Regions from separate parts of the Luteibacter flocculans genome, predicted to be linked through region 3. Evidence: predicted binding sites of a transcription regulator. Region 3 holds the regulator's gene; each other region holds the start of a gene.

What was found. Region 3 encodes sigma-54, which starts transcription at its own class of promoters, with help from an activator protein. Its sites were predicted from a motif close to TGGCACGNGCNTTGC; they were not measured.
Region 1: glnA (type I glutamate--ammonia ligase) is a predicted target of sigma-54. The motif match lies at 1,928-1,942, and genes of this name have one in related genera.
Region 2: flgB (flagellar basal body rod protein FlgB) is a predicted target of sigma-54. The motif match lies at 1,526-1,540, and genes of this name have one in related genera.

What each region holds. Positions count from the first base shown of each region.
Region 1 is NZ_CP063231.1:4,207,133-4,212,377, forward strand. Features, by position in the region: gene IM816_RS18240 (OprO/OprP family phosphate-selective porin) at 1-71, opposite strand, end outside; gene glnA (type I glutamate--ammonia ligase) at 479-1,891, opposite strand; gene IM816_RS18250 (NADPH-dependent FMN reductase) at 2,096-2,644, opposite strand; gene IM816_RS18255 (DUF1427 family protein) at 2,745-3,002, opposite strand; gene IM816_RS18260 (LysR family transcriptional regulator) at 3,102-4,022, shown strand; gene acpA (acid phosphatase) at 4,230-5,245, shown strand, end outside.
Region 2 is NZ_CP063231.1:3,127,337-3,132,581, forward strand. Features, by position in the region: gene IM816_RS13500 (flagellar hook assembly protein FlgD) at 1-648, opposite strand, end outside; gene flgC (flagellar basal body rod protein FlgC) at 659-1,072, opposite strand; gene flgB (flagellar basal body rod protein FlgB) at 1,069-1,488, opposite strand; gene IM816_RS13515 (chemotaxis protein) at 1,684-2,601, opposite strand; gene IM816_RS13520 (methyl-accepting chemotaxis protein) at 2,865-4,172, shown strand; gene flgA (flagellar basal body P-ring formation chaperone FlgA) at 4,169-4,867, shown strand; gene flgM (flagellar biosynthesis anti-sigma factor FlgM) at 4,974-5,245, shown strand, end outside.
Region 3 is NZ_CP063231.1:3,277,867-3,283,111, reverse strand. Features, by position in the region: gene rapZ (RNase adapter RapZ) at 1-293, opposite strand, end outside; gene hprK (HPr(Ser) kinase/phosphatase) at 314-1,264, opposite strand; gene hpf (ribosome hibernation-promoting factor, HPF/YfiA family) at 1,374-1,721, opposite strand; gene IM816_RS14265 (RNA polymerase factor sigma-54) at 1,841-3,328, opposite strand; gene lptB (LPS export ABC transporter ATP-binding protein) at 3,429-4,148, opposite strand; gene lptA (lipopolysaccharide transport periplasmic protein LptA) at 4,153-4,728, opposite strand; gene lptC (LPS export ABC transporter periplasmic protein LptC) at 4,691-5,245, opposite strand, start outside.

The DNA.
Region 1 (5,245 bases), 930 kb from region 3:
GTCGGCCAGTTGGTGCGCCAGTCGTAATCGTTGCGCGGCGCATCGGCCGCGGTGGCGATAGCCGGCGCCATCAGCGCCAGGGCGCCGAGAATGGTTTTCTTCACGATGGAACCCCTGACTGGCGAGCCTTCGTCGGCACCGCGCTGTGAAACCCGAGAATGTGCGTGCCTGAGAATTCGCTCATGTCACGGTAGTGTCATCGGCAGAATCTTGCGAGCCTTTAAGTGGCTGTCTTCACAGTGGGAGCCGCCATGGCGGCGAGAAGCCCACGAAGCGGTGTAGCCGTGAGTCAGATCCCCATCGCCAGCAGGCTGGCTCCCACCGACAAGTTCGCATCGCCAGCAGGCTGGCTCCCACCGGCAAGCTGCTCTCGCCGCCATGGCGGCTCCCACAAGCCAAAAAAAGACGCCCCGAACGGGGGCGTCTTCATGGTCCAGCGGATCGGCGGAGCGCCATGGCGCCCCCGCCGGGTCCTCGATCAGATCGCGTAGTACATCTGGAACTCGAGCGGATGCGTGCTTGCACGGTAGCGGGTCACTTCCTGCATCTTCAGCGCGATGTAGCCGTCGATGAAGTCGTCGGTGAACACACCGCCCGCCTTGAGGAACTCGCGGTCCTTGTCGAGCGCTACGAGGGCTTCGTCGAGGCTCGCGCAAACCTGCGGGATGTTCTTCTCTTCTTCCGGCGGCAGGTCGTAGAGATCCTTGTCGGCCGGAGCACCCGGGTCGATCTTGTTCAGGATGCCGTCGAGGCCCGCCATCATCAGCACAGTGAAAGTGAGATAGCCCGACTGCATCGGGTCCGGGAAGCGGATCTCGATGCGACGACCCTTCGGGCTCGACACGTACGGAATGCGGCAGGACGCCGAACGGTTGCGCGCCGAGTAAGCGAGCATGACCGGCGCTTCGAAGCCCGGCACCAGACGCTTGTAGCTGTTGGTGGTGGAGTTGGCGAAGGCATTGATGGCCTTGGCGTGCTTGAAGATGCCGCCGATGTACCACAGCGCCGTCTGCGAGAGGCCGCCGTAGAGGTCGCCCGCGAAGAGGTTCTCGCCGTTCTTCGACAGCGACTGGTGCACGTGCATGCCCGAGCCGTTGTCGCCGACGATCGGCTTCGGCATGAAGGTCACGGTCTTGCCAGCCTGGTGGGCTACGTTCTTGATGACGTACTTCATCGTCATCAGCTCGTCGGCCTTCTTCACCAGCGTGTTGAAGCGGGTGCCGATCTCGCACTGGCCCGCGTTCGCCACTTCGTGGTGATGCACTTCGACCACCTGGCCGAGCGACTCCAGCACCTTGCACATATCGGCACGCAGGTCGCCCAGGCTATCGACCGGGCTGACCGGGAAGTAGCCACCCTTCACGCCCGGGCGGTGGCCGGTGTTGGTGCCGTCGTACTTGTAGCGCGAGGACCAGGCTGCTTCTTCCGAACCGATCTCGTAGAACACGCGGCCCATGTCGTTCTGCCAGCGGACCGAATCGAAGATGAAGAACTCCGGCTCGGGGCCGAAGAACGCCGTATCGGCGATGCCCGTGGACTTCAGATAAGCCTCGGCGCGCTTCGCGATGGAACGCGGATCGCGGCCATAGGCCTGCATGGTGCTGGGCTCGAGCACGTCGCAGTGCAGGATCAGCTGCTTGTGCGCGCTGAACGGATCGAGGTGCGCCGTCTCCGGGTCGGGCATGAGGACCATGTCGGACTCGTTGATGCCCTTCCAGCCAGCGATCGACGAACCGTCGAACATCTTGCCGTCTTCGAAGGTGCCTTCGTCGATGGCGTGCGCGGGGAACGTGACATGGTGGTGCTTGCCGAGAATGTCGGCGAAGCGCAGGTCGACGAACTCGATTTCCTCGTCCTGGATCAGGTTCAGCACTTTGGAAGCGGCAGACATACAAACCTCGAATGGGTATGGGGCGGGATGCTTTTAGCAATCGCTGTGCCAGCGGCGGCACCCTATGAAGGGCGCGCCGGGCCGGGCTCGCGCATCATAGACCCGCAGGATGACATGCACGCTTTTGCACCACATGAGTGCAAATGACGACCCCATGCACCAATCGAGGCACAAGACGCCCTGACCCTGCGGCGCCGACCACGATCAGGCGCGCTCGGGTTCGACCTCCCTTTGATAGAAGTGCGAGAGCGCCTGTTGGAGGTGACGAACGGTCGCCTCGTCGGTCAGCCGCTTTCCGTCCACCTTGGTCTGCACGAACGTTATCGCGACTTCGCGAAGTGGGGGCAGCTTGCAGAGCATCGACGCCAGGATCTCGCGGAGGTGCGCCTGTGCCCGCACGCCGCCCAGCGGGCCTGGAGAGAACGTGCAGAAGTAGACGGGCTTGCCAACCATGCAACTCTTGAACGCCGGTCGTGACAGCCAGTCCAGGGCATTCTTCAGCACCCCGGGCACACTGTGGTTGAACTCGGGCGTGACGATAAGAACCACGTCGGCGCTTTCGACCGTTTGCCGGGCCAGCATGACCGCATCGGGGAGAACACCGTCCTCCAGGTCCTGGTTGTAGTGAGGCAGCTGCCCCACGTCCAACGCTTCGCATGTGGCTCCGTCGGGAGCCAAAGAGAAAAGCGTCGCAAGAATCATCTTCGCGTAGGAACCCTCGCGAAGGCTTCCGGCCATACCTACGATTTTCATGTGACGATCTCCCGGTAAATCATGACGAGGCACGGTCCGCTCACGCGTTCGGCCTGAGCGATGAAGCCGAGCACGACGTGCATCTCCGCATTGTGTGGCATCAGGCTTTCAAAGCCGTCCTGACGATAGCGACGATCGACGCCCAACCGCTTTCCCCGAGCACCATGCCCAGCAAGCCGGTGAGAGCGACCAAGGGTGGCGCTGGCGAACGCACCTTCAACGCGGCGTACAGGACGCCGACGAGGGCGCCAACGACGAAAGAAACAAGATAGGACTTCATGGCGACGATCCATGGCATCTGCGGATGGCTGACGACGTTAGTCACCGCGCTGGTGAGCGTCCAACGCATTGTCGGCATGCCATTTATCTGCATTGGCTATAAATGTCGGCCCGGCCGTTCTCACTTCGCTATCATCCGCCGACGGCTCGACCTGTTCGAAGAGAGGCGGACACGCTCATGGACATCCGGCATCTGAAGCACATCGTTGCGCTCGCCGATGAGGGCACGTTCACGGCCGCGGCCGCACGCGTTCATATCGTTCAGTCGGCCTTGTCCGTCTCCATCCGGGAGCTGGAAAGCGAACTGGGCGTTCAACTTGTCGAGCGCACCACGCGGCGGATGTCGCTGACGCCCGCGGGCGAGATGTTCGTGGCGAAGGCACGTTCCACGCTGTTGCATTTGGACGATGCCGTCCAGGCTGTGCGTGCGTTCAAAGGGGTGGTCCAGGGGAGGCTGCGCATCGGCATTCTGCAAAGCCTGGCGCCTTATATACGCCTGCCGGAACTCCTGGAGAGCATGCGTTCGCGCTATCCGGGTATCGAGTTCACCGTGCGCTCCCTGACCAGCAAGCAGGGCCCGGCGCTGGTCGCTTCCGGCGACATCGATCTGAGTTTTCACCCCGTCTATCCCGACGAGAAAACGCGAGGCGTCGAGGTGACACCGTTCATCGAGGACGCGCTGGTCGTCGTGTGTGCCAAGTCGCATGCGCTTGCCGGACGAAGAGATCTACGCGTCGATCGGTTGTCTGAGCAGCGCCTTGTCCATCTGTCTCCCGAGCGGACCTTACGCAAGGTCACCGATCGGATACTGGACGAGCATGGGCTGGTGAACGAGGTCGTCTACGAGGTCAACGACGTGGAGACCATGCTTCAGTTCGTTTCGAGCGGTCTGGGAGTGGCCGTGGTGCCTTCGAAGCTGGCGTCCTATTCGACGCATCGGAATGCCCTTAGATCGTTGCGCCTCGTCGCGCCGGGGACGACGCTTCCCAAGTGGCGCGTCGTGATCCTGACCCGCGAAACATCCCCAGGCAGTGAGACCGGATTGCGGATGGCAAAGGATATCTTCCTCGCGGAAGTCCCCAAGTTCTTGCGCAAGTAGGTGTACTGCGCTGGCGGTGGGATGGCGTGCGACGTGTATCGGCATTTCGCAGATCAGCCCACTTCGTTTACCCTGCGCAGTCTCAACAAGCGCGTAAACCGTGTCGTGGCTATGAAAGCGTTCGACGAGCATGGCGGCTCGCCCTTGTCCTCGGTCGTGGAAATCGTCCCCTAGCCCGCGACCCTCGCTTTTCCTCGGATCGGTGGCATGACGAACAAGCACGACGACGACACCTTCGATGCCGGCAGGCGACGCCTGCTCGGCGGCATGGCAACCACCGGTGCGGTACTGGCACTGGGCGGCCTTTCCGAAGGCGCAACGGGCACGGAACATCCACCCCTACCCGCGCCCAAGGGCGAAGCGCTGGATGCACTTCTCGAAAAGCATATCCAGCACGTCGTTGTGGTGTATGCCGAGAACCGCAGCTTCAACAACCTGTTCGGCGAATTCCCTGGCCTGCAGCAGCCATTGAGCGCGGTACCCGTGGAACGCTTGATCCAGCGCGATCGCGACGGCACGCCGTTCAAGACGCTGCCGCCGATCTGGGGAGGCATGGTGCCTCACGAGCAAGTGGTGGATCACAAAACCTACAAGATCGGCGAGAAGGACATCGTGGGTCTTCCGAATGCACCATGGGCGTTGCATACGGGCGACGGCACGCCGCTGCCCCACGGTGTCGTTACACGCGATCTCGTCCATGCGTTCTACAACAACCAGCTGCAGATCAACGGCGGCAAGAACGACGGCTTCGTCGCCTGGGGCGACAATGGCGCGCTTACCATGGGCTACTACGCCAGCGCGCCGGTGCACCTGCGCCTATGGCGCCTCGCCGAACAGTTTACGCTTTGCGACAACTTCTTCATGGGCGCCTTTGGCGGCTCCTTTCTCAATCACCAGTACCTCGTGGCGGCGCAACCGCCTTTCTATCCGAATGCAGACAAGAGCCCCGCGCAGTTCAATATCGCGGTGACCGAGAGCGGCGAACCCACGGACCATCGCCTGAAGATGGCGGACGAGTCCCCGAAGAGTGCGATGGACGGCAAGCCGAAGTTCGCGCACCACAACACGCTCACGCCGGATTTCTGGGCAGTCAACACGATCGGGCCGCCCTACTCGCCCGGCTTCAATGTCGACAGGAAGAACCCGCTGCTGGCCGATGCGAGCAGCCCGAACACCCTGCCGCCGCAGGCGCACAAGCACATCGGCGATATGCTTTCCGCAAA
Region 2 (5,245 bases), 150 kb from region 3:
CGCGATCTGACTGAGCAGGGCGCCGCCGTAACCGGCCACCTGCACGTAGGTACCGTCGGTGCCCGAGGCGCCGACGCCTTCCACCTTGCCGCGAACGAACGTGTCGATCGCGGTCCCGCCGGAAGTAGCGGATATCTGGTAAACGCCGTCGGCGAGCTGCGTGCCGTCGTCGGATTTGCCGTCCCAGGAGAACTTGACGAGGCCGGCATCCGGCTGGCCCAGCGGCAAGGTGCGCACGACGTTGCCGGCCTGATCCTTCACCGTCACGTTCACGTAGGTGCCGGAGCTGCCGACGTTCACGGCGCCGTTGAGCGCGCCATCGGTGAGCTTGCCGGCCGACGAAGGCACGAGCACTTCCTGGCCCACCAGCGACGCGGCGCGAACGAACTGGTCGCCGGTCAGGTTGGTGGCCAGCGAGTCGAACGACTGCTGCAGCTCCTGCGTGGCCGCCACCTGCGAGAACTGCGCCATCTGGGCCACCATCTGCGTGGAGTCCATCGGCTTGGTCGGGTCCTGGTTGGTCATCTGCGTGACCATCAACTTCAGGAAATCCGATTGCGTGAGCGTCTGCTGCTGGAGCTGGCCCGACGACGACGTGGCGGTCGACGAGGAGGCGGCGGAACTGTTGCCGTTGATGGAATCGACCATGAGATGTCCCTTACTTGCCGAGGTCCAGCGTCTTCTGCATGAGCTGCTTGGCGCTGTTCATGACTTCGACGTTGTTCTGGTAGGAGCGCGACGCGGAGATCATGTTGACCAGTTCGTCGACCGGGTTGACGTTGCTTGAATAGACGTAGCCGTTGGCGTCGGCCAGCGGATTGGAAGGCTCGTAACGCGACTGGATCGGCGCCTGACTCTCGGAAACGCCCAGTGTGCGCACGCCGCCGTTTTCCATCTCGCCGTTGACCTGCTGCTGCACGGCCGAGAACAACGGCTGCTTAGCGCGGTAGGCCCCGGCTTCGCTGCTGGCGAGGCTGTCGGCATTGGCCATGTTGCTGGCGGTGGTGTTGAGTCGCGCGGACTGCGCGGCCATGCCGGAACCGGCGACGTCGAAGATCTTGAGCAGGCTCATGAGCTGGACCCCGTGATGGCGAGACGCATGGTGTGGATCTGGCCGTTGATGAAGCTGAGGGAGGCTTGGTAGTGGATGGCGTTGGCCGCGAACTGCGCCTGTTCGACCTGGGTGTCGACGGTGTTGCCGTCCATCGTGGGCTGGGTCTCGGCGCGGTAGGCGAGCTTGCCGGCGTCGGCGAGTGCCACAGCGGGATTGCCGCCAATGTGGCCGGGTTCCGTTGCCGTCATCGGCAGGGACGTACCCTCGGCGGCACCGGTGGCGGCGGCCATCGCCTTGCGGAAGTCGAGATCACGGGCGAGAAAGCCCGGCGTATCGGCGTTGGCGAGGTTGGAGGAAATGACCTCCGCACGGCGCTGCCACAGGCCCAGGGCCTGTGCGTGTACGCCGAACAATGCATCCGATTTGTCGAGCATGGGCTCTTACCCCTGTGACCTTGGCCCGAGGGGTTGAGCAATTCGCGTGCCATATCGCCGTCGGCTGCTGCAAACGGCGCTGTAGCGCCGTTCGGGCCGTGGTCTGGAGCCACCGGGAGGGGGCGGGCGTCGGAATTCCGGCGCTTGCGGCGACGGCGTGTCGCCGCCGCCCCTGGAACAGATCGGATCGCGCCGTCAGGCGGGCAGCAGTTCCAGCACAGCGGTCGCCAGGATGTCCGGCTGGAACTTGGCGATGAACCGGTCGGCGCCCACGCGCTCGACCATCGCCTCATTGAAGACGCCGCTCAGGGAGCTGTGCAGCAGCACTTTGAGGTGACGCAGTTGCGCGTCCTCACGGATGGCGCGGGTCAGTGCATAGCCGTCCATCGACGGCATTTCGATATCGGAAACGACCAGGGCGACACGCTCGGCGGCGGGCCCCGCGGCCATGCGATGAAGAATCTCGAGTCCTTCGGACCCGTCCTTGGCGATCACACTCTCCAGATCCATCTTGCGGAACAGGTCCACCAACTGTGTGCGCGCGACGAGGGAATCGTCCACCACCAGCACACGACGGTTGCGCGCAGGTTGCGCCTGGGCCGCGTGCTGCACGTTTTCAGAGAGGTCCACCGCGCGCGGATCGACGCTCGCCAGAACCTGCTCGACGTCGACGATGGCGATGAGGTCGCCATCCAGGCGAGTCACAGCGTTGACCCGGGGGCCGTAGCCGAGCGCGGAGGGGGGCGCCGCCATCTGGGCACCATCGACATGCACGATGCGGTCCACGTCGGAGACCAGGAATCCCTGCACCGAGCGGTTGAATTCGGTGACGATGAGGTGCGCGCTGTCGACAGTCGCCAGCGGCGGGTAGCCCATCGCTGCAGCGAGATCCACCACCGGGATCGTATGACCCCGGTAGTCGAAACTGCCGGCGACCAGGTCATGCATGCTGGGCATGTGCTCCAGCCGCGGCCGACGCAGAACCTCGCGAACCTTGAACACGTTGATGCCGAAGGCCTGCCGCTCGCCCAGCCGAAACAACAGCATGGCCACGCGATTGTGCCCGGCCAGGCGGGTGAAGGTTTCCACGGTGTCGAGAAGCGGTCGTGCCATGGGCGGGCATGTCGTCGAGAGAGGTATGCGATCCGTATCGGCGGCCCCGACACTTTCTGTAGGTGCGTTCGGCACAACGCCGATCCCGCGGCATCCAGAGGCGCCGGGCTTGTCCGTCGCACCCCAAAGACATTCTTGCCTGTGGGCGCACTCCTCATGGCAGCGAAGGCCACACGTCAATGGCACGGCGATTGCTTGACTCAAGAAAACCGGCCCCCGACCGATCTAAAGGGGCGACTAACCGACCAAGCGAAAGCGAAATCATGACCCTCCTCTGGAGCCAGCACGTCCGCCTCATCGCCCATGCCGCTGCCAGTGGCGACGCCGCGCGAGTCCGCGCGCTCGCCGCGCAATACCCGGCCGCCGCCAGCGCGATGGGCGCCCTGCTCAAGCCTGCCGAGCCCCGTACCGTGGCGGCCACCACGATCCAGGCGATCGAACAGCAAGGCATGACGCTGACCAATACGCAGGCGCTCGGCACGACCCTGCAGGAACTCGGCACGTCGATCGAAGGCGCCCGCGACACCGCCGGGCGTTTGACGGACGCCAGCGCCAGGATTTCGACGGCCATCGACCAGGCCCTTTCCGGCGTCGCCGGCATCGTGGACGCCGACACCAACGGACAGGCGACCTCCGCCGAACTGGACGGCCAGTTGCGCCTGCTGCGCAGCGCCCTGTCCGGCATGAGCCGCAATCACGCCCAATTCGCCGAATACTTCACTGCCATCCGCAAGCTCACGGCGACGGTGCAGGACATCGCCCACCAGACCAACCTCGTCGCGCTCAATGCCGCTATCGAGGCGGCGCGTGCCGGTGAAGCCGGTCGTGGCTTCGCCGTCGTGGCGGACGAAGTGAAGCAGTTGGCGGAAAAGACCACCCAGGCCACCGCCGAGATCGACCAGGTCACCCAGGCCGTCGGCGAATTCTCCGGTCACCTGGACGACACCGTCCAAACCAGCCTGCGTCGCCTCGAACAATCGCAGTCCGGCATCGCCGGCATGCAAAGCTCGCTGGGGCGCATCGACGACGCCGTGCGCGGTGCGCGCGGCAGCCTCGAATCCGCTCGCGAGGGCATGCTGGCCATGCAGGGTCGCATCGCGGCCATCCAGGCCAGCCAGGCCACGGTCGGCCGCGTGGCGAACGAAGCGCGCCGGCAGGCCGACTCGGCGGCGCGCGCGGCCGTATTGGCGCATCGCCTGGGCCTCGCCCGGCTCGAGACCGAGGGCAACCTCGATGCCGCCAGCCTCAGCCAGATGATCCGCGAGGCAAGCCAGGGCCTGCGCTATGCCCTTGAGCTCGCCTCGCGCGACCCGTCCGGCCTTGACCGCCGCTGGCTCGATACCACGCCGCTGATGCGCTGCATCGACCAGCTCCGCGCGCTTCGTCCGGATGGCTCGGCCGATGCCGTGCGTGCGGCCGGTGAGCGCTTCTCGACGCTGGCCTCGCAGTACGCGATCACGCTGGGCGAAGGGCGCCACGCCGACGCCGGCCATATGCTGCCTGGCCTTACCCGGGAGCTGGACGCGATCACGCACGGTCTGTCCGTTTCGCTGGCCGAGCGCGCTGCATGATGCGTCGCGTCCTCGCTGTCGCCACGACCGCCGCCCTGCTCGCCTGCCCGCTCTGCGCGGTAGCCGCGCAGTCGCTGGACGTCGTGCGCGCTACGGCGGTGGACTGGCTGCAGCAGCACCGCACGCTGCCCGGCGCGCGCATGACGGCGGAAGCCGGCACGCTCGACAGCCGTCTGCATCTCGCCGATTGCCCGAGTCCGCTCGACGCATCGTTGCCCGGTAACCGGCCCCTGGGGGCTCGCGTCAGCGTCATCGTCCGCTGCCCCGTACCCGGCGGCTGGACGGTCCGGGTACCGGTCAGCGTGAAGATGTTCACCAGCGTCCTGGTCACCAGCCGGCCGCTTGCGCGCGGGGACGGTATCGGCGCCGCCGACGTTCATGCTGAAGAGCGCGACGTTGCCAGCCTCGCCTACGGTTACGTGGCGGGCCTCGATCAGATCGGCGGTCGCGCCCTGGCACGCCCGCTCAACGCGGGGACGGTACTCACCCCCGGCATGCTCGCCGGCCGACAGGCGGTGCGCATCGGCGACGCCGTAAGCATGGAGGCCAATGTCGACGGCGTGACGATCCGTGCGGAGGGCGTCGCCATGGGCGCGGGCGACACAGGCGCCCGGCTCAAGGTTCGCAACGCCTCCTCGGGCAAGATCCTCGACGCGATCGTCAGCGGCCCGGGGACCGTGGCCGTCCTTCCCTGACTGAAACCGGAACCAGCTCACATATCACGGCCATTGGCCGGTTAAAGTTCGCCGACGGACCGCCGATACAGGGTCTGACGGAACACCAGCTCCGAGGGACACACCCATGACCAACACGATCAAGCCCGGCCTTCAGGCTCCCCAGCCCCAGGTGCAGCTGCGCTCTCAGAACACTGCTGCCGGCTCCGCCAGCGCAGCGTCGGGCACGGTTGCCAGCCGCCCGAGCGACGACAGCGTCAAGATCACCGACTCGGCAAAGGCGCTCGACGCCGCCAGCCGGGGCGACGGCATCGACACGAAGCGCGTGGAAGACATCCGCGCCCGCGTCGCCGATGGCACGTACAAGCCCGATGCCCAGGCCATTGCGAGCAAGTTCCT
Region 3 (5,245 bases):
AAGATCAGGTGCACGTGTACGCCGGCCGTCGACAGCTCGGAGAGCACGTGCGGCATGCGCGACAGATCGACCCGGCGATTGCGAACGTCCACGCCGACGGCGATGCGCCGACGCGGCCCGTGCTCGCCCTGGCTCACGGCGGCAACCAGTTGCGGAATCAGTTCCGCGGGCAGGTTGTCGACGCAATAGAACTCGAGGTCTTCAAGCGCGCGCAGCGCCACGGTCTTACCGCCGCCGGACATGCCGGTAAGCACCACCAGATGGATGCCGTCGGGGTCGACGATCGGATTCATGAGGTCGTCAGTCACGGAGGTCACCACGGGGAGAAGCGACGCATCTGGTGCGCCTGTCGATCGATGAAGGTCTGTGCCGGGTCGATGCCCTTGCTCTTGAGCACGTGGTTGCGCACGGCGGCCTCGACCAGCACCGCGAGGTTGCGGCCGGGCGCGACGGGAATGGTGATCTTTGGCACGTCGACGTCGAGCACGTTGCGCCGGCTGACGTCGCCGGTGAGTCGGGTCATGGCGTCGGTTTCCTCACCGTCGCGCAGCGGTTTCAGGTGAACCACCAGGCGCAGGTACTTGGACGGTTTCACCGCCGTGTGGCCGAACATCTCGCGGATGTTGAGCACACCGAGACCGCGCACTTCGAGCAGGTCCTGCAGCAGCTCCGGACAGGCGCCGTCGATGACGTCGGGTGCAATCAGGGTGAACTCGGTGGCATCGTCGGCGACCAGGCGATGACCGCGGCTGATCAGTTCCAGCGCAAGCTCACTCTTGCCCGAACCCGGCTCGCCGGTGATGAGCACGCCGATGGAGAACACTTCGAGAAACACGCCATGCAGCGTCACCCGCGGCGCCAAGGTGCGCGCCAGGTGGTATTGCAGGTAGGTAAGCAGCTCGTGGCCGCGCTTGGTGCTCTGCCACAGCGGCGTATCGGTTTCTTCCGCCACTTCGCGCAGGTCCGACGGGATCGGCTGATCCTTCGTGACGATCAGCGCGGCGGGCTGGTAGGCGGCGATCTTATGGATCGCTTCCCAGCGTTGGCGGGAGTCCATGCCATCGAGGTAGTTGAGCTCCTCGGTACCGATGATCTGCACCTTGTTGGGGTAGATCACGTTGAGGTAGCCCACCAGCGACGGGCGGCGGCTCTGCTTGGCGTTGGGTTCGAGGACGCGGGACTCGCCACGCATGCCCGCCACCCAGCGCAAGGCCATGCGCTCGTGTACCCCGTCGAAGAGTTGTCTGGCGGTAAGCCGGTCCACGCTTGGGTCCCTTGAGATGGAAAGGCCGGCACGCAAGGCGTGCCGGCCTGGGTCCTATTGTGCCATCAAGGGCGGTGGGGCGGCGGCCCGGGCGTCTGCCCGGCGGGGCTCAGCTCGCTGCGCGGGCGTCGCGCCCCTCGCTGTTGTGGTGATCCTTGAGCTTTTCCTTATGCTTGCGGAGCTGGTCCGCCAGCTTGGCGATCATGGCGTCGATCGCCGTGTACATCGTGTCGTTCTTGTTGTCGTCCTCGAGCCGGGCAATGCCGTCCGCATGCAGCCGCGTACCGGCGCAATGCAGGGTGCCACCGGCCTTGTGCTCGTTCTTGTCCACGGAAAGAACGACGTCGAGGCCCTTGATGTTGTCGAAAAGGCGTTCGAAGCGGCTGATCTGCTGTTCCACGCGCTCACGCAGAGCCGGGGTGATTTGGATGTGCTGGCCGCTGATCTGGATTTGCATTGACGCCTCCTTCTTGCTGAGGGTGCCGCCTCGCGGCGACGAGATCGAGGCGGCGGAAACACCGCCTCTCTAGCCTGAATCTGTGGGACCGTAGGTGTGCTTTGGGGTTCCCTCGGTCGTCAACTGGCGCGAATACGTTCGCTGGAACTGGGGATGCGCATCGCTTCGCGGTACTTGGCCACCGTACGTCGGGCGACCTGAATGCCGCGTCGATGCAGTTCTTCCGCCAGGGCCTGGTCGGACAGGGGGCGGCGCGCGTCTTCGCCGAGGATCAGCTTGCGCAGCATGGCCTGGATGGCCGTGGCCGACGCACTGCCGCCGTCTTCGGTGGCGACGCCGCTGGAAAAAAAGTGTTTGAGCTCGAAGGTGCCGCGTGGCGTGTGCATGTACTTGCGGGTGGTGACGCGGGAAATGGTCGATTCGTGCATGCCCACTTCCTCGGCGACCTCGCGGAGCACGAGCGGATGCATGGCTTCCGGGCCGTAGTCGAGGAACGCGCTTTGCCGCCGGACGATCACCTCCGCCACCTTCTGCAGCGTTTCCGCACGGGATTGCAGGCTCTTCAGCAACCAACGGGCTTCCTGCAGCTGGCCCTTCATCCACGTGGCATCGTCGCCGCGCGCGCGGGCAATGAGGTTGCAGTAGTGCTGGTTGAGGCCAAGGCGCGGCTGGGCATCCGGATTCAGACTGACCTGCCAGCGTCCGTTCTCCCGGCGTGCGTAGACGTCCGGCGCCACGTATTCCACGGGCGTGGCATCCAGTGCCGCACCGGGGCGCGGGTCCAGGCTGCGGATCAGGGCGGCGGCTGCCGCAACGTCTGCCTCGGGCGCCTTCAGGCGGCGGGCGATCTTCGCCGCGTCGTTGCGCGCCAGCAGCTCCAGCTCCTCGTTGACGATGCGGATCGCGAGTTCGCGATGCGGCGTCTCGAACGAGAACTGGGACAGCTGGCAGAACAGGCAATCGCGGAGATCGAGGCTGGCGATGCCGGTAGGGTCGAACCGTTGTACGCGCTGCCGCACCGCTTCGATTTCCTCGGCGCTGGCATGCAGTTGAGCGGGCAGGGCGGCTTCGACAGCGGCCACGCCGTCACGCAGGTAACCGTCCTCGTCCAGTGCGTGGATGATCGCCATGGCGATGGCGTGATCGCGCGGCGAGAACTGCGACAGATTGAGCTGCCACTCCAGGTGCTGCTGAAGGCTTTCCGGTGCGGCGTTCTGAGGCTCGAAGCCATCTTCGTCGCCGCCTCCCGTCCGCGAGGACGAGCCGGAGTAGTCGCCTGCTTCACCGTGGAAACGGTCGTCATCCCATTCGGGCGCCAGTTCTTCCGACGGCGTGGCGGTCGATTCCTCGTCTTCTTTCGACGCCTTGGTGGGCTGCTGCTCGCGCGAGAGGAACTCGGGGCTTTCGTAACCCTCGTCTGCCTCGCCCTCCGCCTCCGGCTCGGCCTCGGCGTCTTCCGCGAATTCGAGCAGCGGGTTGCTTTCCGCGATCTGGCGGAGTTCGGCCTCGAGCTCGAGCTGTGACAACTGCAGCAGGCGGATGGCCTGTTGGAGCTGCGGGGTCAGCGTGAGCTGCTGATGGAGGCGAAACTGAAGTCCGGGTTTCATGCCTTCGGCGCTTTGGGTTACGCAGCCATCGTAACCCCTTACGGGCCGCGCAAACCAGCACCGTTACGGCTAGGCCGCCCGTCGGAATGCGACGCGTGTGTCAGATACGGAATTCACGCCCCAGGTACACCTCGCGCACCTTTTCGTCGGCGAGGATGTGCTGAGGTGTGCCCCGGGAGAGGACCTCGCCGTCGTTCAGGATGTACGCCCGGTCGCAGATGCCGAGCGTCTCGCGGACGTTGTGGTCGGTGATGAGTACCCCGATGCCGCGTTCCTTCAGGTGGCGGACGATGCGCTGGATCTCGCCGACGGAAATCGGGTCCACGCCCGCGAAGGGTTCGTCCAGAAGCATGTAGCGCGGGCGCGCCGCCAGGGCGCGGGCAATCTCGACGCGACGACGCTCGCCACCGGAGAGGCTGATGCCTTTCTGCTCGGCGATATGGGCGATCTTGAGTTCGTCGAGAAGGCTTTCCAGCTCGTCCTCGCGTTGCTTCTGGGTCATGCCGTCGCGCAACTCGAGCACGGCCAGGATGTTGTCGGAGACGCTGAGTCGACGGAACACCGAGGCTTCCTGCGGCAGGTAGCCGATACCGAGCTTCGCCCGCGAGTGCATGGGCAGGCCGGTGATGTCCTGCTCGTCGAGCTTGATCGACCCGGCATCCGCCTGGATGAGGCCGACCACCATGTAGAAGCAGGTGGTCTTGCCGGCACCGTTGGGGCCGAGCAGACCCACCACTTCACCTTCGCGAATGGAAAATGCGAAATCGCGGACTACCTGGCGCGCACGGAAGCGCTTCTGCAGGCCTTGGGCTGAGAGCATCGGGTCAGGGCTTCTTCTTGGCAGGCGGCGCTGGCGTCGCAGGTGCGGCGCCTGGCGTCTTGTTCTTCGGCTGGAAGGTCATGTGCACGGGGGCGCCGCCGTTGCTTTCGCCCGTCATCGTGCTGTCTTTCGTGTTGTAGGTGAGCTTGTCGCCTTCGGCGCTGCCCTTGACCGGCTGGTGGACTTCCGCCTTGCCCGTGAGCACGGCGAAATCCTGGTCGATCTTGTAGTCGATGTTGGCGGCCTTGCCGTCCATCGGCTGGTTAGCGTCGTCCAGCTGGTGGATGGTGGCGGGGGAGCCATCGACGACCACACGGATGATGGAGTTGTCGCTGTCGAGGTATCCGGTGGCTTTGCTTCCGGTGATCTTCAGCGTGCCCTGCGTGAGCACCACGTTGCCCGTCCAGATCACCTTGCCATTCGGCTGCTGCGAGCCGTCGAACGACTTGGACGTGACATCGGCCGGCTGATCGCGGTCGGACTGCTTCGCCATGACCGGCGAACTGGCAGCAAGTGCCACCCCGAGCAGCGCGAGGAGGGCGTTAGCGCTTACGCGGCTGATACGTCGTGTGGACTGCATCGAGGAGCTCCAGGTGCTTGGTGTCGAGATTGGCGCGCATGCCAACGCCGTCCATTGTAGAGGTTCCCTGGACGATGCGGGCTGCCTCGGCCGTCTCAAGGCGGTTCTCCTTCGGCCAGGCGGTGACCTCGGAGGTGTCGATGCTGGCGGCCTGGGTGGTACCGAAGGCGGGGCGATCCATGTGGACCTTGCCCTGCAGCTTCAGGAGGCTGCCATCCTTGTTCACCCAGCCATATTGCGAGTGTCCTTTCCACGGCGGGACGTCCGTCTCGGTCGTGGAGGGCAGGACGAAATCCGGTGCATTGATGTACAGCGACTCGTCGCCTTCGCGGCGCTCCAGGTGCGGCGCGATCAGCTTGAACGCCGGCTTGCCCTGGTCGTTGTACGAGTCGAGGTCGAAGTTGGTGAGCACGTACCCCGAACGCGGTGGACCGACGAAGTCCTGCACCTTCTTCTCCGGTGCCGCCCAGTAATAGAGCAGGACGCTGGCGCCCAGGGCGACGGCGAGCATGCCCGC